2 regions of the Pedobacter riviphilus genome follow, and region 2 is predicted to be linked to the other one. Evidence: riboswitches for the same ligand, from Rfam matches in the RefSeq annotation. Region 2 holds a riboswitch; the other holds the start of a gene.

Region 1 (15,229 bases), 2.6 Mb from region 2:
AACCGCATTGATATTTTGCCGTCTTTAGCCTCAAAGGTAAAACAACAACTAGGTATTCAAAATCCAGACTGTGTTGCATACGACATCATTTTTGGTTGCCCAGGATGGGTGCAAGGTGCAATACAGGCAGATTATTATATTAAAAGCGGAGATGCAAAACGTGTTATGGTTATTGGTGCAGAAACCTTAAGCCGTATTATCGATCCACATGACCGTGATAGTATGATCTTTTCGGATGGTGCCGGAGCTGTAATCTTTGAAGCCGAAGAGTCAGAAGAAAAAAGAGGAATATTAGCCCACAAAACAGAAACGCACGCCGTAAACCATGGTAATTTGCTCACTATGGGCAAAGGATCGCATCCTGATGAAACCAGTGGAAACTTTTACCTGAAAATGAATGGACGTAAACTGTACGAGTTTGCGGTAGTCCAGGTGCCACAGGTCATTAAAAAAGCTATCGATAAAGCAGGCCTAAGTGTTGAAGATGTAAATATTGTATTCGTTCACCAGGCCAACGGAAAAATGGATACCGCCATCATGAAACGTCTGTTCAAGCTTTATGGAAAAGATACCGTGCCCGAAAACTTAGTCCCAATGACAATTTCATGGTTAGGAAACAGTTCGGTTGCCACTATACCTACCTTGTTAGACCTGGTATTAAAAGGTGAAGTTAAAGGCTATAAAGTTAAGCCTGGCGATGTAGCTGTCTTTGCATCTGTAGGAGCTGGCATGCACATTAATGCTTTTATACACCGTTTCTAATTGGCTAACCGTTTTAAACCGGCCCTGGCCTGGCTTTCAATACTGCTTTCAAACTCATGATTTTTCATGGCAATGGCAATATTGAAAGCCTCTTTTGCTTTCGCAATATTTTTCCTTCTTTCATAAACCTTGCCCATCTGCACCGCAGCGTTTGCAGCAAAATAATATTTCAGGTTTTTTCCTTCGTTAATCGTCTCCTGATAAGCTGCTAACGCTTGATCATCTTTCCCTAAATCATCATAAATTCTGCCCAAACGGTAATTTAATTCCGTTTTGTCTTTATCGTTGCTATAATCCGTTACTTTTTTATCTGCAAGGATCTGCAGGGCCCTGTTTAAATAACCGCCATCAAACAACAGTCTGGCTTTTAAAAGATCAATGGTTGGCGTTCCTGAAGCAGCTTCGGCTTTAGCCTGCTTATCTTTTTCCATGTAGGTGTATCCGTTTTTAACTGCCTTTGCTGCAAATGCCCCATATCCTTCTTTATCTCCCTTCAGAAGAGCGATCCAGCCTAAATGAAGGTAAGCGTCCTTCACAAAATTAACGCCTTTCGTTGTCTGCAAAAAGCGGTTAAAATGAGCTGCCGCATTAAAGTCTAGTTTGTTCAGATGGGCAATACCCTCCAGATAATCTAAATAAGGAAAAGGTTGGTATACTCCTCCCTCTGGCCGCTTTGCCAAAATAGCAATAGCTTCTTCGCTATGTCCGTTTTTAATGCATACATAACTCTGCAAATAACTTTTTAATAAGCTGGTATCGGCAATCCGTTCGGTATATTTTATGGTTTTTGCATATGCCTGTGGGCTATGTGCCACATCGGTTAATACATAGGCATAGTAAAACACTACTTCCTCGTAAAAAGGCTCGTAGGAAGATTTCGGTAGGTTGTCGGCCAGTTTTTCGAACATATTTAATCCGTTCTGAAGATTTCCTTTAATTCCAAAAGTAGATAGTGCCGTTTTTAATGCTCCATCCGGAAGATTGCCCAAAACAGCATTAATCAGCCCCAAGCCTTTTAAGTTGAGGTGAAAATTGGGGAACTTCTTATTGTTTTCCTGCAAAAGGCTGTTGGCTTTCTTAACTTCCATTGCGGCATTAAAATATTCACCAAAGCGCCCACGGATTAACGCCCATTGCAAATTAATTTCTGCCTGTGCGTAAAGATAATAGGGAGAGCTTTTATCGTCATCACTTATTTGATCTAAGCGTGCAGATTTATTAACCTTTAAACGATCGAAATCGGCTTTACTCTCAGAAGTTAAAACCGTAAAATAATCTACATAATTTTCTAAAAGCGGAATAATGGAATTATTGGGGTGTTGTTTTTTCTCTGTAGAGATATAAGCCTTCGCATTGCCTAACTTAAGTTCGAATATACTTTTATAAGCATTTAAGCAATTGTTGTTAAAGTCGAAATTTGCAAATAAGGATGCTGGAAGCAGGAGAAGAGCAGAAAACGCAAAAACAAAGAAGATTTTAGTCATTCGGGAATATATTTCAGTTTGATCCTGCACCAGAGCAGTAGTAGTTCACATTTAAACAAATATCTACATAAAACGTTAAAATCATATTCTTGTTTTGTGTATACGCCAGAAAATTGGCCTAAACAAAAAACGTCCCGGTTTAATCGGGACGTTCTAATAATTTTATGATGCGAATTAAGCTTCTGCTACTTCGTGCGTTAAAGCTTCATCAACCAAAATACGACCGCAGTGTTCGCAAACGATAATTTTTTTACGTTGGCGGATATCTAACTGACGTTGTGGTGGAATCTGGTTAAAACAACCCGAGCAAGAATCGCGATCGATTGTTACTACTGCTAAACCGTTTACTGCATTTTTGCGTAAACGTTTGTAGGCAACCAATAAACGCTCCTCAATCAGTGGCTCGGCTTTATCAGCTTTCTTTTGTAAATCCTGCTCTTCTTTTTCAGTTTCTGCAGTAATTACATCAAGTTCACCTTTTTTAACTTCTAAATCTTTCTTTCTGCCATCTAACTCCGCTTTAGCAGCTTCATAGATTTCAGTTTTAGAAGCGATTTCGAAACCGTGTTCTTTAATTTTCTTTTCAGAAACCTGAATATCTAAACCTTGAATCTCAATTTCTTTCGTTAAAGCATCGTATTCACGGTTGTTTTTAACTTCTTTTAATTGAGAATCGTATCTTTTGATGGCAGCTTGCGCATCTTTAATTGTATTTTTACGCGTTACGATTGAATCCTCCAGATCATCAAGTTCTCCTTTGATTTTTGCAATTCTAGTTTCTAATCCTAAAACGTCATCCTCAAGATCGGCAACTTCCATTGGTAATTCACCACGTACCTGGCGGATCTTATCAATTTTTGTGTGGATATTTTGTAATTCGTATAAAGCTTTTAGCTTTTGTTCTACGGTTTGTTCCATTAAAACAAGTAATTTATGGGGTTTGTATTTTGCTCCGTTAAACGGATTGCAAAGTTAGTAAATTTTTTCTGAATAATTTCAAGCAATAAATTTGAGGTAAATTGTTCAGTTTCAAAGTGTCCGATGTCAGCAATGATCAATTTTTCCTCAGCATCGAAAAACTCGTGATATTTAAAATCTGCGGTAATAAAAGCATCTGCTCCGGCAGCAATGGCTTCTTTTAACAGGAAGCTTCCGGAACCGCCGCAAACCGCCACTTTTTTGATTCTTTTGCCAATTACTTCCGTATGTCTAACCACTTTAGCCTGCATTCTATCTTTTACCAGATGCAGAAAATCGTAGGCATCCATATCGTATTCCAGCCAGCCCACCATGCCCGAACCCACCAATTGGTGTTTATTTTCGAGTTTGTAAATATCGTAGGCCACTTCCTCATAAGGATGGTTCTCGAACAAAGCAACCAAAATTTTACGTTCAGATTGTGTAGGATAAACCATTTCAATCCGCACTTCGGCCTCGCGGTGGCGAACACCTCTTTCACCTACAAAAGGATCAGCATCTTCGTTACCTTTAAAGGTGCCAAAGCCATCGGCATTGAAACTGCACTCACTATAGTTGCCAATATTGCCTGCACCCGCATAAAATAGTGCCGATCGTAATTGCTCTGCCTGTGCCTGCGGGCAATAGGTAACCAGTTTTTTCAACAAACCAGCTTTTGGCGATAGCACTTTCGTTCCAGTTAAACCCAAACGCGCACAAATCATCGCATTTACACCGGTATGGATACTATCAAGATTGGTGTGGATAGCATAAAGTGCAATATTATTCCTGATTGCCTTTAATACTACGCGCTCTACGTAATTTTTGCCATTAAGCTTTTTTAAACCTTTAAAAACGATGGGGTGATGGGTTATAATCAGATTGCAGCCTGTCGAAATCGCTTCATCTACAATTTTTTCTAAGCAATCTAAAGCTACCAAAGCACCGTGAACTTCCATATTCGGATCGCCCACTATTAAACCAGAGTTATCGTAATCTTCCTGATAATTAAGCGGCGCTATGCTTTCTAAATAATTGGTAATTTCAGCTAATTTCATTTTATAAATATAGAAATTTCATTGTTTTCTTTTTCTGTCAATGCTGAGGTACGACACTTCATTTAACAGAAAAAATCCGCGTCCAATTTATTTGGATACGGATGTAAATATCAAGATTAGTTATCCTAGAATTTTCCTGCCTGCTGGAATCCACCGCCCATTCTTACCATCTGTAAGCTTTCGAAAACCATTTTCTGATTGTGTTCAAAAGCGAGTGTTTTGTGATTTACCACATCGATAATCGATCCGATAAAACATAAACCTGCGGTTAGAAGATATAAAATACCCATTCCGATCTGACCGATGATAAACCTTTGTAAGCCTGGAACAGCAAACAGTCCGATTAAGCAGAAAATCAACATGTCAGATGGATTTTTTCTTTTACTGCTATAAACCATCAAGAAATTACGCAACTGCTCTTCAGTTAAACCTGTTGTTGCTTGTTGTAAATATGAGTATTCCTCTGGTGTTATACCTGGTAACGACATTAGAGGTGATTGAAATATATCCATGGTTTCTATGTATTTGTAGTTGAAATTTTAAACTTATTTTTATTTTTTATCAATGTGTAAATTCTATAAACTATAATCAAAAGTGCCGGAAACCCAAACCAATGTTCGGAAAAGCTTTCGGTAAACTCGCCATGTAAAATATGACTGATTGACCTGCCTATGCCACATCCCGGACACCAATCCTGAAAGCCCAAATTGGCTAGCGGACAAAGCGTGAAGTGATGTTCGTGGCCATTCGCTGTTGCCAATAACACTAATGCTGTTACCCAGAAAACCAGTTCTAAAGGAAAGCGCTTAATGTTGTTCATTGTTTCACTTTTTATATAATTTAGAGGTTATAGCCCCACCTTTGTTACATCAATTTGCCCTTAATCGACGAAAGGGGGATATATTTCGACCAAACTTGCGATACAATCTAAGAATAAGTGGTTATTTATTTCCCAAAATTGTTTTTTGTAGGCAAACCCGTCAAAAATAGTTAAAAAAACCTTTACACAAATTGCAGGTTAATATTAAAAGATAAGCTTATTTTTGTGCCTTGAACATTCGCGATTTAATAAACAGATACAAAACCGACGATAGGGTAACTCAATTTACCAAAGCGTTGAACAGCACTAAAAACCCAAAGATACAATTAAAGGGATTGGTGGGTTCGGCTGATGCTATTGTTGCCCTTTCTTCTTATTTCCTATTACACAAGCCCTTACTGTTCGTTTTGCCAGACCGGGAAGAAGCCGCATATTTTCAGTCTGACCTGGAAAGCGCGCTCGAAAAGCAGGTTTTATTATTCCCTTCCTCGTACCGCAAATCTTTCGATTTTACGCAGGTAGATACAGCAAACGTACTGGCCCGTGCAGAGGTACTGAACGAATTGAATCACGATTCGGAGTATGGCAAAATTGTAGTTTCTTACCCCGAAGCCATTGCCGAAAAGGTGATTGACCGCTCTGCTTTAGAAAAAAACACTTTAGAAATCAGTTTGGGAGCCAAGTTGGGCATCGATTTTATTAACGAATTTTTAATTGATTACGATTTCGACCGAAGAGACTTTGTTTACGAACCAGGGCAATTTTCTATCCGTGGTGGCATTGTAGATATATTTTCTTTCTCTTCTGATTTGCCTTACCGCATTGAGTTTTTTGGTGATGAAGTAGAAAGTATCAGAAGTTTTGAAATTGAAAGTCAGCTTTCGGTTGCCGATGTTAAATCGCTTACCATTGTACCTAATGTTCAGGCAAAATTTTTAACAGAAAGCAATATCAGCATCCTCGATTATATCGACCAGGATACACAACTCTGGTTTAAGGATGTAGAGTTTACCCTCGATATTGTTAAAGCTGGCTTTAAAAAGGCTGTTGAACTGTGGAAAGCGCTACCAGCGGCAGATAAAAGCCAAAACCCAGAATGGATTGATCCGAAATTTGCCTTTACTGACGAAAAGTTACTGGGCGATCATCTTCAGGATTTTCCAATCATCGAATTCGGGAAGCAGTTTTTTTATAAAACAGACAACCGCTTTGAATTTGAAACCAAGCCACAGCCTTCATTTAACAAAGATTTTAATCTCCTTATCCATAACCTTAAGGAAAACGAAAAAGAAGGCATTGTTAATTTTATTTTTACCGATTCACCAAAACAGATTGAGCGTTTATATGCCATTTTAGAGGATATTGATAAAACAGCCAAGTTTACACCGATCAATAGCATGCTGCGCGAAGGTTTTGTAGATCCGCAGATTCAAACGGCATTTTACACCGATCACCAGATTTTCGATCGATATTACAAATACAAACTTAAAAAAGGCTATCAGAAAAGCCAGGCCATTACCCTGAAAGATTTAAGGGAACTTAAATCAGGTGATTATGTTACCCACATCGACCATGGGATCGGAAAGTATGCCGGATTGGAAAAAGTAGAAGTTAACGGCAAAACCCAGGAGATGATCCGTTTAATTTATGCAGATAACGACCTACTTTATGTAAACATCAACTCGTTAAACCGCATTGCCAAATATAGCGGTAAGGAAAGCGGAGTGCCTAAGATGAATAAATTGGGTACTGATGCCTGGGACAAGCTAAAAAAAACTACTAAAAAAAAAGTTAAAGATATCGCCCGGGACCTGATCAAGCTCTATGCTTTGCGCAAAACCCAGGCAGGAACCGCGTTTTCTCCAGATAGTTATTTACAAACAGAATTGGAGGCTTCTTTTATTTACGAAGATACACCCGATCAGTTAAAGGCTACCCAAGACGTGAAAAAGGATATGGAATCGCCACATCCAATGGACCGTTTAGTGTGTGGTGATGTGGGCTTCGGAAAAACAGAGATTGCCGTACGCGCGGCATTTAAAGCAGTAGCAGAAGGAAAACAAGCGGCGGTTCTGGTACCAACAACTATTTTGGCCTTACAGCATTTCAAAACTTTTTCTTCACGCTTAAAAGATTTCCCGGTTACCGTTGATTACATTAACCGTTTTAAAACCAGTAAACAGATTAAGGATACATTGGCCGAAGCAGCTGCAGGCAAAGTTGATATTTTGATCGGCACACACCGTTTGCTGAGCAAGGATGTAAAGTTTAAGGATCTCGGCATCATGATTATTGATGAGGAGCAGAAATTTGGCGTTACTGCAAAAGAAAGGCTAAAAGCGGTTAGGGTAAATGTTGATACTTTAACCCTTACAGCAACTCCGATCCCGAGAACGCTGCATTTCTCTTTAATGGGCGCAAGAGATTTATCCATTATCAGCACGCCACCGCCAAACCGCCAGCCGGTTAGTACCGAATTACATGTTTTTAATGATAAACTGATTCAAGAGGCCGTTCAGTTCGAATTAGACCGCAGCGGACAGGTTTTCTTTATCCATAACCGCGTAAACGACCTGATGCAATTGGGTGGCTTAATCCAGAAACTGGTTCCAAAAGCAAGAATCGGTATTGCGCATGGCCAACTAGATGGCGATCAACTGGAAGATGTAATGCTCGATTTCATTAATGGAGAAAAAGATGTTCTGGTAGCCACCACGATTATAGAAGCGGGTTTAGATATTCCGAATGCCAATACCATCATCATTAACCATGCACATATGTTTGGTTTGAGCGATTTGCACCAGATGCGTGGCCGGGTAGGCAGGAGCAACAAAAAAGCTTTCTGTTATTTACTTTCTCCACCCTTATCTACTTTAACTTCTGAAGCACGGAAACGTTTAAGTGCTATTGAAGAGTTTTCTGACTTAGGAAGCGGTTTTAATGTAGCTATGCGCGATTTGGATATCCGTGGAAGTGGAAATTTATTGGGTGCCGAGCAGAGTGGTTTCATTGCTGAAATTGGTTTTGAAATGTACCACAAAATATTGGATGAGGCTATTCAGGAACTAAAAGAAGCAGAATTTAAAGGCCTCTTCGAAAATGAACCTGCCCGTCCGTTTGTGGGCTTTACACAGGTAGATACAGACCTTGAATTGTATATCCCTGACGCATACATCACCAATATCACCGAGCGTTACAATTTATATACCGAGCTTTCTAAACTTGATAACGAAGCAGAATTAGCCATTTTTGAAAAACATTTGGCCGACCGTTTCGGTCCGGTTCCGCCGCAAGTAAAAACGATGCTAAGTGTGGTGCGCTTGCAGTGGCTGGGCAAGAAACTGGGCTTCGAGAAAATCAGTTTTAAGAAAAATAGTTTACGCGGGTATTTCTTAAGCGATAAACAATCGGCTTATTTCGATTCGAATACCTTTACCAAGATTTTAACTTTTGCGCAGAACCACCCGCGTATGTGTAATTTAAAAGAAGTAAAAAATACCTTAAGGATTGCTTTCGATAACATAAGTACTGTTGAAGAAGCCATTCAAACTTTAGAACTTATTGACTAAAAACGTTAATTCAGTCAACGGACAGACTCAATTAACGTTAATTCGGTCAATGAACTGACTGAATTAATGTTTTTTAAATTATCAGCACTACCTTAAAACAAAAATGTTAGATCCAACCTTATTGCTCGATTTAGTGAAAATGCAAATGCCTTATGGAAAGTATAAAGGTTACCTGATCTGTAATATCCCCGAAAGTTATTTGCTGTGGTATAAGGATAAAGGCTTCCCAAAAGGGAAATTAGGCGATTTAATGGCTACTATGTTCGAAATCCGGGTAAATGGTTTAGAGTATTTATTAACGCCGTTGAAGAATCAAAATCGGTAGTTAAGAATGATAGGTTAATGCGAACATTTATTCCGGGCTATTGTCTTCCCGAACCAAAAGTGATGGTGGCAGGTATAGAGGAATCGTCATTCCCAACTTGATTGGGAATCGTAATGCCTTAGTAGGGTCGCAGGTTGCATTAAGATTCCCGCCTGCGCGGGAAAGACGACCGTTTTGAATAGACATCTCCATTGCGCTGCGCTTCAGGAGATGACGACTAATCTGTAAAAACCGCAGATCAACATTTATCGCAGAAAAAATCTGCGGAGATCAGCGTAATCTGCGGGAAACAATGCTATATCTCACAACCATTTTCATCACAAACGGCATCATCATTTTTGTTTAATGAAGTAAGCGTAGTTTTTGGCTGGGCAGATTTCCACTCGGCAAAACTTTGGGTAAGTGCATCGGTAAATGCCTGAACAGGCTGAGCGCCCGAAACACCATATTTACGGTCCATTACAAAATAAGGCACACCACGGATCCCTAAATTCTGGCTTTCATAAATATCATAACGAACGGCTTCGGCAAATTCATTTCCATTCAAAACCGATTTGGCCTCGTCCTTATCCAAACCAATTTCTACAGCAAGATCAATCAAAACATCAATTTCGCCGATATTTTTACTGTTCACAAAATGTGCTTCAAACAGTTTCTCTTCGGCTAAATCCTGAAGATTATGTTTTGCTGCTAAATGGATCAAACGATGTGCGTTAAATGTATTTGCAGGAATATTCGTATCAAAATCCATCTTCAAACCAGCATTTGCAGCCATATCCGCTACCTGTTTGGTCATTTGTTTAGCCTGTTCAATGGGCATTCCCTTGCTTCTCGAAAGGTAATCGTATACTGTTTCGTTATTCGTATTATGGTACTCAGGATTGAGCTGATAACTTTTCCAATCGACTTCAATCTCGTTTTTGAACGGTAGTTTTTCTATCGCCTGTTCAAAATGTCTTTTTCCGATATAGCAAAACGGACACATTACGTCCGACCAGATTTCTACTTTCATAATACAAAATTAAGCTGATTACAGTTGGCTAAAGTAAGGCCAAAGTAAAAAGCCACTATCGTTCAGGATAGCGGCTTCTCAAATTTATTTATACAATTGGTTAAATATCAGCTTAAAAGTACCATGTGTTTGTGCCCTAAAAGCAATTTCAGGCCCAAAAGCAAGCAGTTTGCCTTTACCAACCCTCGCTTCGAAGGCCGTTACACCATCTTGCAGGTAAGCCTGCCCCCAGGCCCAGCCGCTGCGCAGCGGTGTGGCATTTTCGAACCACATTAAAGGTTTGATCTTTCCAGCCACAATGGCATCGCCTGTGAGCTTAAAAACAGGGCTATTATCGAAATATACATCAGCTTCCTTTTCCATGCCCCAATTGGTTGGTAAAGTAGTATCTACACCAACATTTAGAACACTTCCTGGAACATAATATTTTTCAGCAGGCAATCGTTTTTCTTCTCCGTTTACAATTTCAACCATTGCATTCCGAACCGGAAGATTTAAATGATAGGCCAAATTGGTGCTACTACCTATGGTTACAATATTGCCGCCTGCCTCCAAAAATTTCTTCAATTCAGGGATTGATTTGTCGGCGGTGATCCTACCCAAACGATTTCTAAATTCTTGAGGGATTTCTTCTGCCTTTGGTCCGAAAGATCTGTTTCCGAATCCTCCGCCTTGTACCGGCGGTATGGCTCCGCTCACAAAAACAATTACATCGTATTTAGATTTTAAGTTCCCCGCGTCAATATCCTGTGGATAAATTACCGTTGCGTTATAATGATATTGTTCCATTAAAAATCGCACCCAGCCCGAAGCCATAGAGCCGCCGTAAGTATCCCAAAGGGCAATCCTTCCTGCAGAAATTTTAATTTTATCTTTTGGGGCATTCGCACTTTTTAATTTGATATTCGCTTTTTCTAGTATTGCTTTTCCTGCTGATGAAACATAAAAATCGCCATTTTCAGTCGAACGGTAAACCTCAACTTTGCTTTTTAATAAATCATTAACCGCAGTATAAGAATCATTTTGTGCAGCACTTAACACATAGCCCGATCCATTTGGTAATTTGTTTTCTGATTTCAACAAAACACCATATGGACTTTTCTCAAACGGACCAGAAAAATCGTCGAGAATCCGATCAAATTTAACATCCATTAAATAGGCTAATGTCCATCCTGCAGCATCGTATGGCGGAATTGGAGCACCACCTTCGTATTTAAAATCGTTCGGGTGATCCTGAGGTTCGAACATATCCAAAACGTGTGGACGAAAAGCCTGATCGGTTTTTACGACATAACTTCCGGCAGGATAATTTTTCCCTGCAACGGTAAATGAAGCGGTTGCTTTTTGAACCACAATCCCTGTTCTGATCAAAGCATTTAAAAATTTAACTGCAGAGTTAAAATCAGGTTGATCGGCACTTAAAATATATCCGCGAGGATCTCTGTTTGCCGGAGCTTTCATCACCGTATCAAAAGCTTTCATACTGATCTGCCGTCTTGGCCCAAAATCGGCATCTCCGCCCGCAATTGCGGTACCTTTTTCGCCTTTTGCAGCGTTGTTAATGGCTTCAATTTTCTTTGGAGAGAACGACCAGGTATCTTTTTTACCTCGTTCTATTGAATTTCTGCCCATCTGATAAATGTTATACAACAATTCATCGCGGTAACGTTGTGCATAATTTAAAACAGCATAATTTAGTGATACCGAATAATCGATCGAGTTTTTAAAGTACCATTTCCTCGGGGTAATCGGGTTTGGCGAATCGCCGCTTGGCAATAAACGCGAAGGAACCAAAGGAATTTCAGAAGGAGTAGGGTTCCCGATAATTTCGGTCAAGAGCCCAATCATATTATGAAAATAAGTGGTGGTTCTTAGTCCGCCATTATACCAGGTAGAATAAACTGATCCTCCGCGTTGGGTATAACCAGGTTTATTTTCCACATTCATTCGGTTGTGCATGGCTGCACCAACCGCATCTAAACTGGTTAGTAAGGTTGGGTCGAAAACGTAATTGAACGGATCGCGGTAGGGAGGCCCAGCAACAACAGTTCCTGCCGGGCCAGCCTGATGGTGGTTATACATAATCTGCGGGATCCATTCGACAAAAAGCTGGCGACCAATATTCTGTGTTTCTTTAAGGTTTAGCATAAAGAAATCGCGGTTATTATCATGGCCTGCATATTTTTCATATAAAACGGGTAAGCCTGAGGTTGTTCTTTTCTTGGGATCTTTCTCTCTCATGTACCAATTGCTCACCAGTTCTTGCCCATCAGGGTTGGCATGGGTAAACAAAACGATTACATTATCCAAAATACGCAGGGTTTCCGGATCTTTTCTGGAGGCAAATTCATAAGCGGTTTCGATTAGTTGATGTGCGCCCACTACTTCGTTGGCATGTAAACCACCATCTATCCAAACTACTGCTTTACCTTCCTGGGCTAATGCTTTTGCCTGCTCGGGTGTAATTTCAGCATGCGCCAGTTGTTGCGAAATTTCTTTGTAACGGTCCAATTTCTTCAGGTTTTCGGGTGAAGAAACAATCAGCATATATTGGCTTCTGCCTTCTTCGGTTTTGCCAATATCAACCAGTTTAATGCGGTCAGAACTTGCCACGAGTTTCTTAAAGTAAGCTTCTGTTTGGGTATAATTGGCCAATTGATAATCGTCGCCGATATCAAAACCAAAATGCGATTTTGGCGTTGGCACTTCCTGTGCCAGTACAGCACAGCTATTTACCATTAAAAAAGCAACAAAAAGCCCTTTAAAGTAGATTTTTATCATAATAGTTTAGTTAGGTAATCAAATATAATAGAGAATATGCGCCAAAAACGGCTTGCTGTAAATTTGTTACAAGTTTTAAATCCTAATCCATACATTTGTCCTGATGTAAGTTCTTAACTTTATTTTTCATCAACCGATACAGGTTCCCGGAATTACACCCGGGATTAATAGGGAATCGTGTGCAAATCACGAGCTGTCGCGCAACTGTAAATTCTGTCTTTTATTAAAAAGACAACGGTCTTATCATTCATGCCACTGTGCCGTTTACCGGGATGGGAAGGCGATAAGATCGGGAATAAGTCAGGAGACCTGCCTATATTGAATTGACGGTACTTTCGCGTTATAAAGTAATTGGTCAGGTCTGATTGTACACGATAAAATTAAAATTTTATATGCTTGCTTTAAGCTTTTGGCTGATGAGCAGGTTGTTTGTGCCCAAACCTTTCCCTTTAATTTTTAACATAGAGTATTACAAAATAGTGCTTTAAGAGCTTTTAAACGATTTATTTACTTAATCTTTAAAAGAGATGCTAACGCAAAATCTGGGCTATCCGCGAATAGGTAGCCAAAGGGAATTAAAGAAAATCTGCGAAAATTACTGGGCAGATAAAACTGGGTACAAAAATGTACTTCAGGTGGGAAAAAACATTCGCCACGAAAACTGGAACCTTCAAAAAGAAGCTGGAATTGATATCATTCCCTCGAACGACTTTTCTTTTTATGATCATGTGCTCGATCATTCGTTAACTTTTGGTGCAATACCGAAAAGGTATAACGAAGTGATCCTGAAAAAAGGAAATTCGGAGCTTGATCTCTATTTTGCCATGGCCAGGGGTTATCAAAAAGAAGGATTAGATGTGGTAGCGATGGAAATGACCAAATGGTTCGATACCAATTACCATTACATCGTTCCTGAGTTTTACAAAAACCAGCCTTTTAAACTCTTCTCTACCAAAATTATCGATGAGTTTTACGAAGCAAAACAATTAGGCATTACTACAAAACCTGTTTTAATCGGACCGGTATCTTACCTTTTATTGGGAAAAGAAAAAGAAGCTGGCTTCGAAAAAATCGATCTGATCAAAAACTTGCTTCCAGTATATATCGAGATTTTATCTCGCTTAGATGCCTTGGGTGTAGAATATGTTCAGTTTGATGAGCCGTTTTTAACTTTAGACCTTACCGAAAAAGACAAAAAAGCTTATGAATATGTTTATAAAGAAATTAGAAAAGCTTTTCCAAGGTTAAAGATCGTTTTAGCAACTTATTTCGAAGGTTTAGGCAACAATCTTGCCTTAACTACTTCATTGCCAGTAAATGTTTTACATATCGATCTGGTACGCGCTGAAGGTCAATTGATAGATGTTTTAGCTTCGTTAAAAGAAGATACCATCCTTTCTTTAGGTTTGGTAGATGGAAGAAACATCTGGAAAAATGATTTCGAGAAATCTGTTTCAATCATTAACCAGGTTGTAGAAAAAAGAGGTCTGGATAAAGTGTGGATTGCCCCATCTTGTTCCCTAATACACTCGCCGGTTGATTTAGACAATGAAACCAATGAGCAAAACCTTTCGGCCGAAATTAAACAGTGGCTGGCTTATGCGAAACAAAAAATTGCTGAGGTCGTTACCTTAAAAAAACTCATCACCAACGAAAGCCCTGCATCTACCCTGCAAAAGCTTGAAGAAAATAAGACTGCGATTGCTAACCGTAAAGTTTCTAAAATCATCCACAATCCTGAAGTTAAACAACGTGTTTTAGCATTAAAAGAGCAGGATGCAGAACGTTTAAGCCCATTTTCTAGCCGAAAAATTAAACAACAGGAACTCAATCTACCAAGTTATGCCACTACAACCATCGGCTCATTTCCGCAAACGGCAGAGGTAAGGAGCTGGAGAGCAAAACTTAAAAACGGAACTTTTACCGTTGAAGAATATGATGACCTCATAGCAAAAGAAACCGCAAAAGCGGTAAACTGGCAGGAAGAAATCGATCTGGATGTTTTGGTTCATGGCGAATTTGAGCGCAACGATATGGTTGAATACTTTGGTGAACAGCTAGATGGTTTCGCCTTCTCTAAAAACGGTTGGGTACAGAGTTATGGTTCACGCTGTGTAAAACCTCCTATTATTTTTGGTGATGTTTCGCGCCCAAAACCTATGACAGTAAAGTGGACCGCCTATGCGCAGTCACTTACCACAAAATACATGAAAGGTATGTTAACCGGTCCTGTAACCATCTTACAATGGTCGTTTGTACGTAATGATCAACCTAGATCAGAAACCTGTACTCAGATTGCCCTGGCCATCCGCGATGAGGTTTGCGATCTGGAAAATGCAGGTATTAAAATCATCCAGATTGATGAACCAGCCATTAGAGAAGGTTTACCATTACGCAAAGCTGATTGGCAAACTTACCTGAACTGGGCGGTTAAAGCCTTTAAAATTTCGGCAAGCGGCGT
Region 2 (15,229 bases):
TGATAGAATGCTAATTCGGAGGCATGGAGCAACATAGTTGTCATATCCCACTGCTCTTTAAAAAATTTGTTTTGTTTATTACAGCCATGTGTCCTGTCTCCAATAATCGGATGTAATATATGGCTAAAATGCCTTCTCAGTTGATGCATTCTCCCGGTTTTAGGTGTAGCCTCAACCAATGAATACCGAGAGGTAGGATGTTTACCGAAAGCTACTGCTACCTCTGCCCTTTGAAGTGTTCTAAACGAGGTGAAAGCATCTTGCATGGTTCCGTTTTCTTTGGCTAACGGATAGTCGATATCCATGGCATCAGGTGTGAAACCACGTAGGATAGCCAAGTATTTTTTATCGGTTTGTGTATTCATAAATTGCTGATGCATAGCGATTTCAGATACTTTATCAAAAGCAAACAACAAGATTCCACTAGTCTTCCTATCCAATCTATGCACCGGACTAACATGTTTACCAACCTGGTCTCTTAATAACTGAAGCGCAAACTCTGTAGCATCTCTTGCAATGGAAGATTGATGTACCAATAGCCCATGTGGTTTGTTAATTGCAATTAGATTTTCGTCCTGATAAATAATCTCCAACATATGGCCGCGAAGATAAGGATATTATGGTTTTGTGCGTGAGCTTATACAAATAAATCAAAGGTCAGCCGATAGGTGTTACAATGTGCATCTACAATATCTCTGATATCGGTGGAGTAGCCACCGCCCATACTCACCTGCACCGGTAGATTTTTATTTTTACAGGCCTGCAGTACCATGCTGTCACGTTCTTTGCATGCTGCTCTGCTTAAAGCCAGTTTACCCAACTTATCAGTAAAAAGTACATCTACCCCCGATAAATAAAATACAAAATCAGGCTTTGCTCTTTCGAGTGCCTTTTTTAAATTTACATTTAAAGATGACAAATATTCTTCATCTTGTACACCATCATCTAAAGGCACATCCAAGCTTGAAATTTCTTTTCTAAAAGGGAAATTTTTATCGCCATGCATCGAAAAAGTGAATACCCTTGACTCATTTTGAAAGATTTCGGCAGTACCATTTCCCTGGTGCACATCTAAATCAATTATTAAGATCCGTTTAGCTAAATTTTTATTTAACAGATAATTAGCTGCAACAGCCTGATCATTTAGCAAGCAAAAACCTTCTCCCCAATTGCTGCCCGCATGATGTGTGCCTCCTGCAACATTAAAGGCAATTCCGTTAGTTATTGCAAAATGGGCAGCATCAATTGTGCCCTGCGTAATTCTCAGTTCTCGTTCTAAAAGCAGCGCATTTAAAGGGAAACCTATCCTTCTTTGGTCTTTTGCTGATAGTGTTAAATCCCTAAGCTGCTCCCAATATGCTTTTTCGTGAGTCAAGAGTATAACATCCTCTGAAACTAGTTCGGGACTAAATAGATTCTGCGATGTTATAGTCCCCTCATGTAAAAGTTGTTCAGGTATCAATTCATATTTAAGCATCGGAAAACGGTGTCCTTCGGGCAAAGGATGTGCGTAGAGTGGATGCCAGGCAATCTTAATCATTAACCTAAAATCTCCTCTACGTGTTTTTCGATGTTCGTACAGATCTGATCTACCGGGAGGTCGTTCGCATCTTCTCCAAACGGGTTCTCTATTTCTTCAGCTATCAGCTCCAAACTTGCTAATACATAGAGAATAAAGGGTACAATCGGCACCACGAAATAACCCAAACTGAATACCCATCCAAAAGGTAAAGTAATAACGTAAATAAAGATAAACTTCTTGATAAAAGCACTGTAAGAATATGGGATCGGTGTATTTTTGATACGTTCGCAAGCGCCGCAGATATCGGTAAATTGATTAAAATCGCCTGAAAGCACAATAAACTGCTCCTGTGAGATAGCACCTTTTCCAAGTAATTCGTATAACCTGTTAATCAAGCTTCCTGCAATCTGGTTTGGTACGTGTTTACCCTCTTCAACCTCTATTAAAAGGCTATTTTTGCCAAAATACATTCTTTCGCGTAAATGTTCCTTTAAGGCAAAAGCATATTTAGGGATGCCATATTCGAAAAAACGGACATCTTCCTCTGTTAATTTAAGTGCTTTTATTTTCAAGGCCAGGTTACGACTCACATTGGTTAGCGATCCCAACAACTTTCTTCCTTCCCACCACCTGTCGTATGCTGTATTTGTTCTAAAAACCAGTAGCATGGATAATACAAAGCCCAATAAGCTGTGCATCATACCAATATTGGTTACATAACTGCTTTTCGATAGTTGAAAAAAATTGAGTTCTGCAAATGCCACCAAACCCGAAAAAACTGCTACAGCTAGCATTAATGGCCACAGTTTCCGAAAAGTGTCGCTTTTGTGAATATGAAAAATGAAGGTACTCCAGTCTTTAGGATTGTAATTAATCATTTCTTATTTTTTTAATGAGCGTCTGTGCTTTGTTATTGTAAAACCTCTTTACTTACTTTTAAAAGCGCTTTTCCGGCGTGGTAAACATCTTCGAAAGAGTTATAAAGTGGAACTGCACTTAAACGGATCACATCAGGCTCGCGCCAATCGCCAAGTATATGATTAGCCATTAAACCATCAAAGATCTGTTTACCATTACGCTGTGCGATGATGGATAATTGGGCTCCTCTATCTTTAGCGATTTTAGGTGTGATAATCTTAAACTGCTCTACACCTATTTCTTTATTTACTTCATTTATAATAAATTCAAGATAGGCAGTTAAAGCAATACTTTTACTTCTTAACGGCTCCATAAAGCCCGCCTGTTCGAAAATCTGAAGAGAAGCATGATATAAAGCCATAGGCATTACCTGCGTACAACTTACCTGCCAACCGTCTGCCCCAGCTTCAGGAATAAAGCCTTTTTCCATTTTAAAACGCTTACGCTCCTGGTAGCCCCACCATCCAGCAAAGCGATTTAATTTGGTATTATTGAAATGTTTTTCATGAACAAAGATTCCGCTTATTCCTCCTGGACCTGAATTTTGATATTTGTATGAGCACCAACAAGCAAAATCGATATCCCAATCGTGAAGCTTTAAGGGCACATTACCTGCAGCATGCGCCAAATCCCAGCCTACAATTGCGCCGATTTCATGCCCTGCCTTTGTAATGGTTTCCATATCATACCACTGCCCGGTGTAATAATTAATTCCACCAAATAACACCAACGCAATTTCGCCTGCATTTTCTTTGATCTGAACAACAATATCCTCCGTACGGAGTATTTCCTCGCCTCCTCTAGGGAAAACCTCTATAATCGCTTCTTTTGGATCGAAACCGTGAAACCTTACCTGGCTTTCTATTGCATATTGGTCAGACGGGAATGCGCCGCCTTCCATAATAATTTTGAAACGCTTGCCTTTGGGCTGATAAAAACTAACCATTAACAAATGGAGATTCACGGTTAAGGTATTCATTGGGCAAACTTCCGATGGTAATGCGCCAACAATTGGGGCCATTAACTTTTTAAGTGCCTTGTGGTAGAACATCCAGGGTTCGTTTCCATCGAACCAGCCCTCTACAGCATAGTTGGCCCAGTTATTAAGCTGACCTTTTAAAACTTCACCAGCTACTTTAGGTTGAAGCCCTAATGAGTTACCACACAGATAAATAAAATCTTTTCCATTGTGGTTCGGAAATAAGAACTGAGACCGAAAATCACGTAACTTGTCCGCTTCGTCTTTTGCTTGCGCAAATAATAAGTTGTTTTCAAAATTCATCGCCTCAATATTACAAAAAAAGCAGGTATTGTTTCCAAACCTGCTTTTCAATTATGTTATTTTATTAAACCTTATTCGGTTTACTCACATATTTATTGCCTTTTACAAAGAACCGCCAAGGCAACAAAGCATGCTCCTTTGCGTATGCAATACCCACACGGGGTGTAGCTACAATATCTTCGTTTTGATATCGAATAGCATGGTCTTCGATCCAGATTTCATTACCGGTAAGATTTTTGGCATTAAAAGTTCTATCTATCCCTAGTGCTTTTGCCGCAGAACCCGGACCAGCTGAAATTGCGCCTTTTGTATGCAACATATTTCTCCTCTGTTCAATAATATCAATCCCAATCAAAGGCTCTATACCCCTAATTAAAACAGCATGTGGATCATTTTCTTTTGAACTTACAACATTGAAGAGATTGTGCATACCATAACAGAGGTATACATAGGCAATACCGCCGCTACCATACATAGTTTCTGTTCGGCTGGTTCTGCGACCACCATAGGCATGCGAAGCTTTATCCTTTATGCCAAAATAAGCTTCGGTCTCTACGATAATCCCTGCGCTGATTTCGTTATCAATTTTGGTATACAATACCTTACCCAACAGATCTTTAGCTAGGCTAACCACGTCTTCATTCAGATAGTATTCTTCTTTTAGTTTCAATACATTACCTTAACTACCTGTTTAATAAAATGGATATAACCTGCTCTAAATAAACCTTATCCGTTTCATCAAATTTATTTAAAACCTCGCTATCCACGTCTAGAACCCCTATCACTTCTCCGTTCACCATCAAGGGTAAAACAATTTCTGATCTCGAAGCCGATGCACAGGCGATGTGACCAGGGAATTCCTCAACATCAGGAACAATAATGGTTTCTGCCTGTTGCCAGGACGCGCCACATACCCCTTTCCCTTTTTTAATGCGTGTACAGGCTACCGGACCTTGAAATGGCCCCAGCACCAATTCATCTTCTTTAACCAAATAAAACCCTACCCAGAACCAGTTAAATTGCTCTTTGAGCGCCGCTGCGACATTTGCGAGATTTGCAATAAAATCTGTTTCGCCATAAAGCAAAGCATCTATCTGAGGGATGATTGACTGATATTGCTCTTCCTTTGATGTGTTTCTGGTAATGGTTAAATCTTCTGCCATTTTAATTTTTCTATAATCAAAGTTAGTTATGATTTGTGAGATACAAAGCAATGGTGGGTTTTAATGACGAAAATTTGAATGATAACCTATTCTTAAAATCCTTAGTTTTGGCATCATTAATCGTAAAGTTTATGATCGTAGCCTTAACCATTACCAAATTCCGTAGCCTCACCATTCCTTTTGCTTTTATGGGAATGGCTGTTTTACGGTTGCCATTGTGGTTGAATAAAAGATGCAGGTTCTGGAAGTTAATGGGAAGCGGAAAAGATGCTCAGGTAGATTTAGCTCCTGATTACAAACATTGGGCTGTGCTTACTACCTGGGATAACAGGAAGGATTGTGATGTTTTTTATCGTGATTCTTTTGTGATGAAATGGTTTGGTTTCTTCGGAGTTGAAAGCTTTACTATATTATTAAACCCTTTATCTAGTCATGGCTTATGGTCAGCAGTACAGCCATTTAAATCCGATATAGCAAGTAATGTCCACACGGATAAGATTGCTGTAATTACAAGGGCAGCAATTAAATTTAACAAGTTAAAAGAGTTTAGGCAGAATATTAAAAGAGCAGCTGATGCTATGCGCACTGCACCAGGCTTTATCTTGTCGGCAGGTATTGGTGAAAACCCATTTTTCGATCAGGCCACCTTTTCGATCTGGGCCGATGCAGATAGTATGAAAAACTATGCGTATAAATCTTTTGATCATTCTGATGTGATTAAGCTTACCAGGGAGCGCGAGTGGTATAAAGAAGAATTATTTGCCCGCTTCTCGATTGTAGATACCTGGGGTACACTGAATGGCATATCTGTTGAATTGTAAATAAAAATATAAAATAAATGAGAGTAGTAGCAGAACTTCCACATCCGGAATGTAAGATCACCATTTTTTCGATGAACCAAAAGTATATTGTAAAGTTTGAGCAGGGTACCTTTGAGCAAAGTTATAAACTTGCAGAACTTGATCTAAGTGGGGGCGGTGTTAATGATGTGTTTGAAATTATAGACGAAGTGTTTATTCAAACAGTAATAGCTCGTTTTAAAATAATGCGTTCTGATTTCACGGCGGCCTATAACAGGCATCAATACTAGTATTTATTAATATAACTAATTGATTTTTAGAGTATTATTTGTTTGTTCGAAATAATATTTCGAATATTGGATTGTTTTTAGAAAGAAAAGCACTTCTAATAAATAGTAATTGTTTAAATTAATTTATATAAACAATTGATATATTGATTTTTATACACAATAACAAAATATAATTTCACCTGCTTATTTTGCCAAATAAATGGGAGGTTTGGACTTTTTTCATCCTGTAGTGAACAATATCTATTTTGTAGCCCTGAAATAAATTCATGGTGACCAATCTCTTCTAAGGTTACTTAAAATAGATTCTCGGCTGCGCCCGAAATGACTGATCGCGGGATTGACCCGTTCGTAAATGAATATTTAATAAAAATGCGCATAAATGAAATATGTATTCATCTGTGCGCATTAATGGTTAATACAAGAAGATCTTGAAACAAGTTCAGGATAACGCTCGTAGAATGTTCCTTATGCTTGGCGCTTCTGTGGCTAAAACTTATTAAGCAATCACCGTGTCGTGTACCACTACCCTGTACCAGTTTTTCGAAAATTTCTCTACGGCGTCTAAATGTGCTTTATCTTCCTGATAAGCATTATGGTCTGCGATGTTGGCAAATGTAATGGTTAGCGAATAAGTAAAAGAGTTATCGGTTACCGGACGTACAGGTGTGTTAGCAGCTAAACCGTAACTTAATGTTTTGATATATTTGATTGGTTTTAAGCTTTCAAAAAAATTGGCGAAATCTGCAATTTCGGCTTTAGTTAGTTGAGGTTTTAACCAGAACATTACGAAGTGTTGGATCTGTCCTTTATCTGCGGTTTGAGTTTCTATCATGGTTCTTTTTTCACTAATATATAAATCATTTTTTTGGGCACAAAAAAAAAGCCCCGATTTTACAATCGAGACTTCCTATTATCTTCTAAAGCTTTTTAGTTTTTAGGTTGCACACGGCCAGATTTTCTGTCTTCACCTCTACCGATTAAATAACCGCCACCAGCTCCAACTAATCCACCGATGATAGCACCTCTACCTTTTTTCTTATCGATTAATGCACCACCAACTGCTCCTGCCGCACCACCGATAACTGCACCTTTAGCTGCATCGCTCCAGCCTTTTTTCTTAGCTGTTGGTTGTGCACCACCATAAGCGCCAGTAGAACCACCACCAGAACTTGCATAAGATCTAGATGAGCTTGCTCTCCTTGCTGCAGCTAATTCTGCCTGGTGTTTAGCTTCTTTTTCCTGTTCTACCTTGGCCACTTCGGCTTTTTTAAAGCTATCTAACCTTAAACTATCTTTAACTGCTTTAATTGCCAATTGTTTTTCGGCCTGTTGTTGTTTTAATGCTGCTTCTTCTTTTGCCTTATTATTACAAGCAAATAAAACTGAAGAACTTAATGCGATTACTACCAATATCTTTTTCATAACTCTTAATTTTTTAATATGACGCTTGTTTAGCTACCTAACCTCGCTAAACAGGTTTCAATGTGTTGTATGATTTAGTTAATTACCCATACTAAAGAAAAAATGATGCCAAAATGTTTTGAAAAGAAAAATTATTCCAATAAATCCATATACCAGAAGCCAGAAAGGGTTGTGGTTGAGCAAGGTGAATCGTCATCTTTTGTTGTTTTACTTGGAGCATTATAAGTTCTGAATACCTTCTCTCCGATGGTGAAAGTGATTTTACTCTTGAAAATTGGTCCTTCAAATGCAAAAGTATGAAACTCTCCATTTTCGCCGCAGGGATCGATATCTGCGGGAAGTTGCCTGATTAAATCAAGGCTGATTACTTTTCCACAAAAATTTTCGAGATTTTGCTGTGTGCAAACAATGATGGTTTTATAGTTCAGGTTTAGGAATTCTTCAATTAAATGTTGTGTATCTTTTTTCCAAAGTGGAAAAATAGCCTTAAGTCCAATTTCTGCTAATTTGTTCTCGCGATAAGTACGTAAGTCCTCTAAAAAGATATCGCCAAAAATAGAATGGGTAATACCTTCCTCTTTAAATTTAGAAAGATGATGCTTCATGGTACTATCATAGGTTTCCATATCGGGCATTTCGCCCAAACGAATCTGATACAGTGGAATACCAATGCTTTCAGCCTGTTTGATCAGTAAGGATTCCCTAACACCATGCATGGAAACACGGTTGTATTTTTCCGTAACTGTAGTAATCAGGTATCGGATTTCGATAGTTGAATCTTGTAAAGCATAATGCAAAGCCAATGTGCTGTCTTTACCACCACTCCAATTAAAAATGCAAATCTTTTTATCTGGCATTGGCTAGGATTTCTTTTAACGTCGCAACGCCTTCTACTGCGTTTTTTTCAATGTTGATTATATTCTTATAACGCTTTACATCGGGTGTTTTTGGATCAATAATGTATTTATCAACAAAGGAAGGCACAAAATCAATTAAACCTGCTGCGGGATAAACAGCTAACGAAGTTCCGATGAGCACAAACAGATCGGCTTGTTTGCAAAGTTTAACGGCTACCTCTATCATGGGTACAGCTTCGCCAAACCAAACTACATGTGGACGAAGTTGAGAGCCCAGCTCACAAAGCTCGCCCATTTTTATTTCTGAACCAACGATGGCATAGGTTAAATCTGCTTTTCTATCTGATTGAGACCTGGTAATTACGCCATGAAGATGGGTAACTTTGGTAGAGCCTGCCCTTTCGTGCAAATCATCAATGTTTTGGGTAATAATTTCAACGTCGAAGTCTTTTTCCAGCTCGGCAAGCACCTGGTGAGCCAGATTAGGTTTCGCAGCTAAAACCTGCCTTCTTCTTTCATTATAAAATTCTTGTACCAATTCCGGATTTCTCTCCCAAGCCTCGGGGGTGGCTACATCATAAACATTATAGCCTTCCCATAATCCATCAGCATCCCTAAATGTTTTTAACCCACTTTCAGCACTGATCCCTGCTCCTGTTAAAACAACTAATTTCATAAATGTGATTATACAGATTTAAATGATTTCACAGGCTGGCTGTAGTTGATGAATTTTTTGGCTATGTTTTCGTCCGCCTTAAATATTTCAGGGTGAAACATACAAGCTAAAGCTTCAATACCCTCAACAAGTGTGCCTACACTAGGCTGGGTAAACATATCAAAATCAGCAATATAAACCTGGTTGTTTTTTACGGCCTCTAGCTCTTTCCAACCTGTTTTTGAGGTTAGCAGCTCCATTTCTTCCATGCTTCTTTCCATATCAAAACCACATGGGGCAATAACTAAAACCTCTGGATTATATTTCTGGATTTTATCCCATTGCGTTACAATAGAGTCACCACCAGGATTAGACAGCATATCAACACCACCAGCGGCAGCAATCTGAAAAGGAATCCAATGTCCGCAGTTATAAATCGGTTCTATCCACTCCATCAGCATGATCCTTTTTAATGGCGCACGGTTTGCCCTAAGCTGATCTAAAATATGATCTGTTTTCTTTTGCAGCCCTGCCAGATAGTTTAACGCTATCTCTTCCTTTCCTAAAGCGTTGGCAATGGTAATAGCACATTCGAAAACATCCCGTAAGTTATTTGGTGATAAAGGAACTAGTACAGGTTGTTTACTGAGCTTCATTACGGCTGTTTCGGTGCAAACCGTATCGATGTTGCACACTTCACATATATCCTGTGTAAAAACCACATCAGGTGCGATGCTTTCCAATAGTGCATCATCTACCCAGTACAAACTTTTGCCTTGTGCTTTTGATGCAGAAAATATACGGTCTATTTCGATGCTCGAATAGTTTTTACCTTCTAATATGCATCGTACAACTTTAGGCTGAGCTGCCGCCTCTTTAGGACATTCGAATGTTACGCCATGCAGGTATTCTTGCAGGCCCATATCGTAAATCATTTTTGTAGCAGCAGGTAAAAAGGAAACAACTTTCATATCAATATTTATGTATTATCCTGAACTTGTTTCAGTATCTGATAGCCTTTATTAGATGCTAAAATAACTCAGCATGATGAGGAGTCTAAGTTAAAAAAAATCCTCTTTTGAATCGAATCAAAAGAGGATTTCTATGTTGTTTTCGCTTGATTGATATTATACCAATCAATGGAAATCTATAACTTTTGTCTTTGCAGTTTCAATACTGGGTATTTTGCTTTTAAAATTTCGAAAGCTCCAAAAAGTAATGCACCATAAATCACTGTTCCCTCTAAGAATCTGATCTCGAATGGAATGGCTTTAATTAAACAATCTATAAACCCATTGAAGTTTTGTGTATACAGCGGGTTCTTATACCATGAGCCAATATCACTTACAATCCAATGGATGAATACAATTACAATTGTAGAAAGTAATAAGCTAGCAATATTTACCTTTTTTAGTAAGAAACGACTCACTAAAACCATTAATGCAATTGCAAGGTATGTCCAGAGTTCTTGAATTAAGAATATATCTACATACTTTTTATATATGGTTGTATAAAGCACTAAATCGCTTAAAAATAAACTCAATAGCGGAAAAGCGAATGCTTTAAGATTATCTTTAAAATATGCTCCTCCAAATAAAGCTACCGCTCCTATTGATGAAAAATTAGCAAACTTTAATTCATCTGAGTTAAATGTTACCAGCAAACGGAAAGCCGTTATTACCAATATCATTAACAACAAAATTAAAGTACGTGGATTAAATTTTAAATGAGACATCCTATTTTTGGTTAATATGTATACTGCAAAGTTAAATTTTATTAGTGTATATTAAAAATTACTCCGGTATTAAAGTTGAAACCTAAGCTATTGTAACCAATAATCTCGTTGTATTTTTCGTTCAGGATGTTTTTGGCATCAAAAAACAGTTTTACACGTTTTTTAGCCAAAGCATATTCTGCATAAGCATTTAACAATTTATAAGCAGGTAAATTATCTACCGTGTAAGTCGTAAAATTACCATCGTTACGTTTACCAAAGTAACGGTAATTTGCGCTTACATATAAATTGCTCGTAGCCTGCGCACCTGCAGTGATCCCAAATGTATGTTTTGGTCTGCGGAAAAGATAGTTGGCAACCGCATTATCAACAAAATTGAACTCATTCCCTTCTACGTAAGCATAATAACCATTGATATTGAACACACTGAATTTAACTGCTGGTTCAACCTCGAAACCTTTGGTTTTCTGACTTACCTGGTTAATATATCCATTAGGATAAGCATAAATGATTGCATCGGTTAAATCTCGCTTATAACCTGCTAAACGTAAGCTAAATTTGTCGTCAGCAAAGCTAAAATTAACACCAGCTTCGTAATTCTTCGATTTCTCAGGCTTTAAGTTCAAATTAGCACCAAACTGACCAAAAAGCATGTTCAAGGTAGGCACTTTAAATGCTGTTGAAACAGTTCCAAATAACTTTATTTCCTTAATGATGTTGATACTTGGGGTAATTGAGTAAGTATAGTTTTCGCCATATTGTTCGTGTTTATTGTAACGTCCGCCAACTTCAAGATTAAATACACTTAAATCGTGTAAGAATAAAGATCCATAAGCAGCAAAAATATTGGTTTCCGGTTTATTGGTTGCTGATGATAATTTCATCACGCGGTTATCGATACCCACCAATAAATCTAATTTATTTCCCAATTTTTGGTTGTAGAATAAATCCAACAACGATACGCGACCTTCGTTAACACTAGGATATTGGCTGTGTGCATCGTTTCTGGTGCTTTCAAAACTATAGTTCAAGGTTACTTTACCGGTAGCAAATTCATATTTGGCATTAGTACCTGCAGCAAAGTTTTTCAAAATCGAATAATTGTTTGCATCGGTAAAAGCACCACCATCAAATTTATAATTGCCATAATAATAACGCACAAATGGATTTACAGAGAAATGATTATCCAATTTGATTCCGAAGTTCGCATTTAGAGCATCGGTTTTGAAACCATCTTTATCAAATATAGCTGCACTTCCCATTGGGGTTGCTGCTTCTGAAATCCCATCGGTTTTAGCATGGGTATAGTTAATATTATAAGAAAAACCTTCAACTCCACCGTTTAAACCAATGGTTCCTTTATAAGTTTCGTAACTCCCTGCACTGGCCACACCATAAATGGTATTTCCTTTTGGGCCACCTTTTTTGGTGATAATATTGATTACCCCTGCAACGGCATCAGAACCATAAATGGTAGACTGGCCGCCTCTTAAAATTTCGATGTGATCAATCTGATCAATAGAAATCAATCTTAAATCGAATGCACCTCCGTTTCCTGATGGATCGTTCTGTACAATACCATCAATTAAAACCACTGCATAAGCACTTCCTGCACCCCTAAAAAATACCGATTTGTTTAATCCTGGGTTGCTGCTTGCGCCTGCTACAATAATCCCTGCCTGCTCACTAATAAGTTCTGGCAATGATTTCCCGTTACTGCGATCCAATACTTCGCGACTGATGATAGTGACCACTTTTCCAGTCTGAGATTGTTTCTGGTCATTTTTTGTTGCAGAAATTACAACATCTTTGAGCTGCAAACTATCTTGAGTTTGAGCATTAGCCACCTGGCCAATCATTAACTGTGCGAGCCCCAGCCCTGCTACAGTTAGCATACTTTTTTTGTTCATTTGATTGTGAGTTTTGCCCACAGCCAACAGATTAGAAAAGGAAATGAAAATACGAACAACGTTAATATCTCAATCCAAGCTTCAATCCCCGAAAGCTATGAAATTAAACGCTAAAGGCAGGTCTTCTGACTTACTCCCGTTTTTTCTGTCTTCCCGCTCAGTAGTTAATTGGGCAGTGACTTAAGAATTGAAAAACGTTATAGAGCTTACAGCTGCGGGACAGTTACAGATTTACACTGTATTCCCTTTTAATCCCGGATGTAAAGCCGGAAACCAAAAGCGCTGCAAAAGTAACAAAATTAAACAACATGTAAAATGGATGATGGAAAATGGTGATTTTAATAGAAAAAGCTAAATTAGGAATCAAATTTCTACTCATGAAAAGGATTTTAATTATTGCATTTTCGTCAATCAGTATATTTGCTATGGCACAAAAAACCGATACTGTTTTTCTTAGGAAACTAATGGAAACCAAACCAGAACTTTTTTCTTCAATACTTAACCATCCTGATAAAAACCAGGTTCAAATCCTTTATACCCAGGTTAACCGTGATGTAAAAAATAGACCTACTTTTAAAACGTTTAGCTATAATTTAGATCCGCACCATTATTTTTACCCTGCAAGTACTGTTAAACTCGCTGCAGTGATTTTTGCCCTAGAGAAAATAAACCGGTTAAAAAACACGGGATTAACAGCTAAAAGTACCATGATTACCGATAGTGCCTATAAAGGGCAAACGAAAGTTTTAACAGACACAAGTGCTAAAAATGGGCTTCCATCGATAGAACATTACGTTAAAAAGATTTTGCTTACCAGCGATAACGATGCCTTTAACCGTTTATTCGAATTTATCGGCCGGGCAGAAATTAACGAAAAATTGAAAGCAAATGGATTAAACGATAGTCGCATTTTAAACCGCTTGGCCATTGGTGATGCCGGAGAATCGGCCAAACACACCAACCCTATTAAATTTTACAATGGCAGTCAATTGGTGTATGATCAACCGGCACAATACGATCCAAAAGACTACGAACTGCAGCTAACTAATCTGGTAATGGGTAAAGGCTATTTGGACAGTGCCGATAAATTGGTAAATAAACCATTTAGTTTGGCAGGAAAAAATGCCTTTGCCATCAATGATCAACAAAAACTGATGCAGAAATTAATTTTTCCTGAGGCTTTTCCAACTAATGAAAGGTTTAACCTGACTGCAGAAGATTATAAGTTGATTTATACCTACATGAGCAAATATCCAACGGAAAGCGATTATCCTAAATACGATCATAAAGAATTTTGGACAACCTATGCGAAGATGCTGTATTATGGAAGAGAAAAGATAACACCAGCCCCAAACATTAGAATTTTTAACAAGTATGGTGATAGCTATGGCTACATCATTGATAATTCTTATTTCGTTGATTTTAAAAATAGAATTGAGTATTTCTTAACGGCGGTGGTACAAAGCAACGAAGATGGTATATTTAACGACAATAAATATGAATACGATACTGTTTGTTTCCCCTTTATGAAGAACTTGGGCAAAAGCATTTATGAAGTAGAATTAAACCGCAAGAAAATGCACCGAACAGATCTTAGCAAATTTAAACTTGATTATTCCTACTAAGATTAAAACCTTTCAGTCCTTTTCAGGTTTATAGCGTAGAAATTGTATAAAAAACTATACATTAATTAAAAAATAATATATTCGCATTTCAAAATTAAAGAATACATCTCTAATGGCTAAATTATTAATAATTGACGATGAGCGTGCGATAAGGAGTACCTTACGCGAAATTCTAGAGTATGAGAATTACGATGTTGAAGATATCGATAACGGTATTGACGGTCTCGAAATGATCAAAAAAGGAAATTTCGATCTGGTACTTTGCGATATCAAGATGAATAAGATGGATGGTATGGAAGTGCTCGAACAGGCACAGATCATTAAACCAGATTTACCATTCATTATGATATCTGGTCATGGAACAGTTGAAACTGCAATTGAAGCCAGTAAAAAAGGAGCTTTTGATTTTATTTCGAAACCACCTGATTTAAACCGTTTACTGATTACTGTCCGTAATGGTTTAGACAGGGGAAATTTAGTTACCGAAACCAAGGTTTTAAAACGTAAAGCAAGTAAAACCCGTGAGATTTTAGGCGAATCGGAAAGTATTTCTAAAATTAAGGAAACCATTGAGCGTGTTGCGCCTACCGAAGCCCGTGTATTAATTACTGGTGCAAATGGTAGCGGTAAAGAATTGGTAGCCCGTTGGTTACACGAAAAATCGAACCGTGCCGATAGTCCTTTAATTGAGGTAAATTGTGCTGCTATTCCATCAGAGCTGATTGAAAGTGAATTGTTTGGTCACGAGAAAGGTTCATTTACCTCTGCTGTTAAGCAACGTATCGGTAAATTTGAGCTGGCTAATGGTGGAACTTTATTTTTAGACGAGATTGGCGATATGAGCCTCTCTGCCCAGGCAAAAGTTTTACGTGCTTTGCAAGAACATAAAATTTCGCGTGTGGGTGGTGAAAAGGAAATTGAAGTAAATGTTCGCGTTTTAGCAGCAACCAATAAAGATTTATTGAAAGAAATTGAAGATGGTAACTTCCGTATGGATTTGTACCATCGGTTAAATGTAATCAATATCCATGTTCCACATTTAACAGAGCG

Evidence for each region. A riboswitch is a leader RNA that binds a small molecule or an ion and turns the genes downstream of it on or off. The one in region 2 is predicted to bind cobalamin.
Region 1: another riboswitch for cobalamin. It lies ahead of metE (5-methyltetrahydropteroyltriglutamate--homocysteine S-methyltransferase); the one in region 2 lies ahead of H9N25_RS09540 (TonB-dependent receptor plug domain-containing protein).

The regions. Positions count from the first base shown of each region.
Region 1 is NZ_CP061171.1:4,887,249-4,902,477, forward strand. Features, by position in the region: gene H9N25_RS20080 (3-oxoacyl-ACP synthase III family protein) at 1-762, shown strand, start outside; gene H9N25_RS20085 (YfgM family protein) at 759-2,246, opposite strand; gene H9N25_RS20090 (zinc ribbon domain-containing protein) at 2,421-3,164, opposite strand; gene H9N25_RS20095 (Nif3-like dinuclear metal center hexameric protein) at 3,164-4,261, opposite strand; gene H9N25_RS20100 (TM2 domain-containing protein) at 4,387-4,773, opposite strand; gene H9N25_RS20105 (DUF2752 domain-containing protein) at 4,779-5,081, opposite strand; gene mfd (transcription-repair coupling factor) at 5,312-8,650, shown strand; gene H9N25_RS20115 (DUF3820 family protein) at 8,754-8,975, shown strand; gene H9N25_RS20120 (DsbA family oxidoreductase) at 9,271-9,987, opposite strand; gene H9N25_RS20125 (M14 family metallopeptidase) at 10,072-12,768, opposite strand; cobalamin riboswitch at 12,892-13,099, shown strand; gene metE (5-methyltetrahydropteroyltriglutamate--homocysteine S-methyltransferase) at 13,296-15,229, shown strand, end outside.
Region 2 is NZ_CP061171.1:2,320,038-2,335,266, forward strand. Features, by position in the region: gene H9N25_RS09470 (pseudouridine synthase) at 1-596, opposite strand, end outside; gene H9N25_RS09475 (histone deacetylase family protein) at 638-1,540, opposite strand; gene H9N25_RS09480 (bestrophin family protein) at 1,540-2,400, opposite strand; gene kynU (kynureninase) at 2,433-3,722, opposite strand; gene H9N25_RS09490 (DNA-3-methyladenine glycosylase) at 3,787-4,392, opposite strand; gene H9N25_RS09495 (GAF domain-containing protein) at 4,406-4,885, opposite strand; gene H9N25_RS09500 (DUF3291 domain-containing protein) at 4,993-5,706, shown strand; gene H9N25_RS09505 (hypothetical protein) at 5,724-5,975, shown strand; gene H9N25_RS09510 (Dabb family protein) at 6,472-6,807, opposite strand; gene H9N25_RS09515 (YMGG-like glycine zipper-containing protein) at 6,903-7,397, opposite strand; gene H9N25_RS09520 (Dph6-related ATP pyrophosphatase) at 7,529-8,254, opposite strand; gene H9N25_RS09525 (SIR2 family NAD-dependent protein deacylase) at 8,244-8,930, opposite strand; gene H9N25_RS09530 (ABC transporter substrate-binding protein) at 8,939-9,880, opposite strand; gene H9N25_RS09535 (DUF6580 family putative transport protein) at 10,057-10,644, opposite strand; gene H9N25_RS09540 (TonB-dependent receptor plug domain-containing protein) at 10,686-12,554, opposite strand; cobalamin riboswitch at 12,653-12,847, opposite strand; gene H9N25_RS09545 (serine hydrolase) at 12,932-14,179, shown strand; gene H9N25_RS09550 (sigma-54-dependent transcriptional regulator) at 14,292-15,229, shown strand, end outside.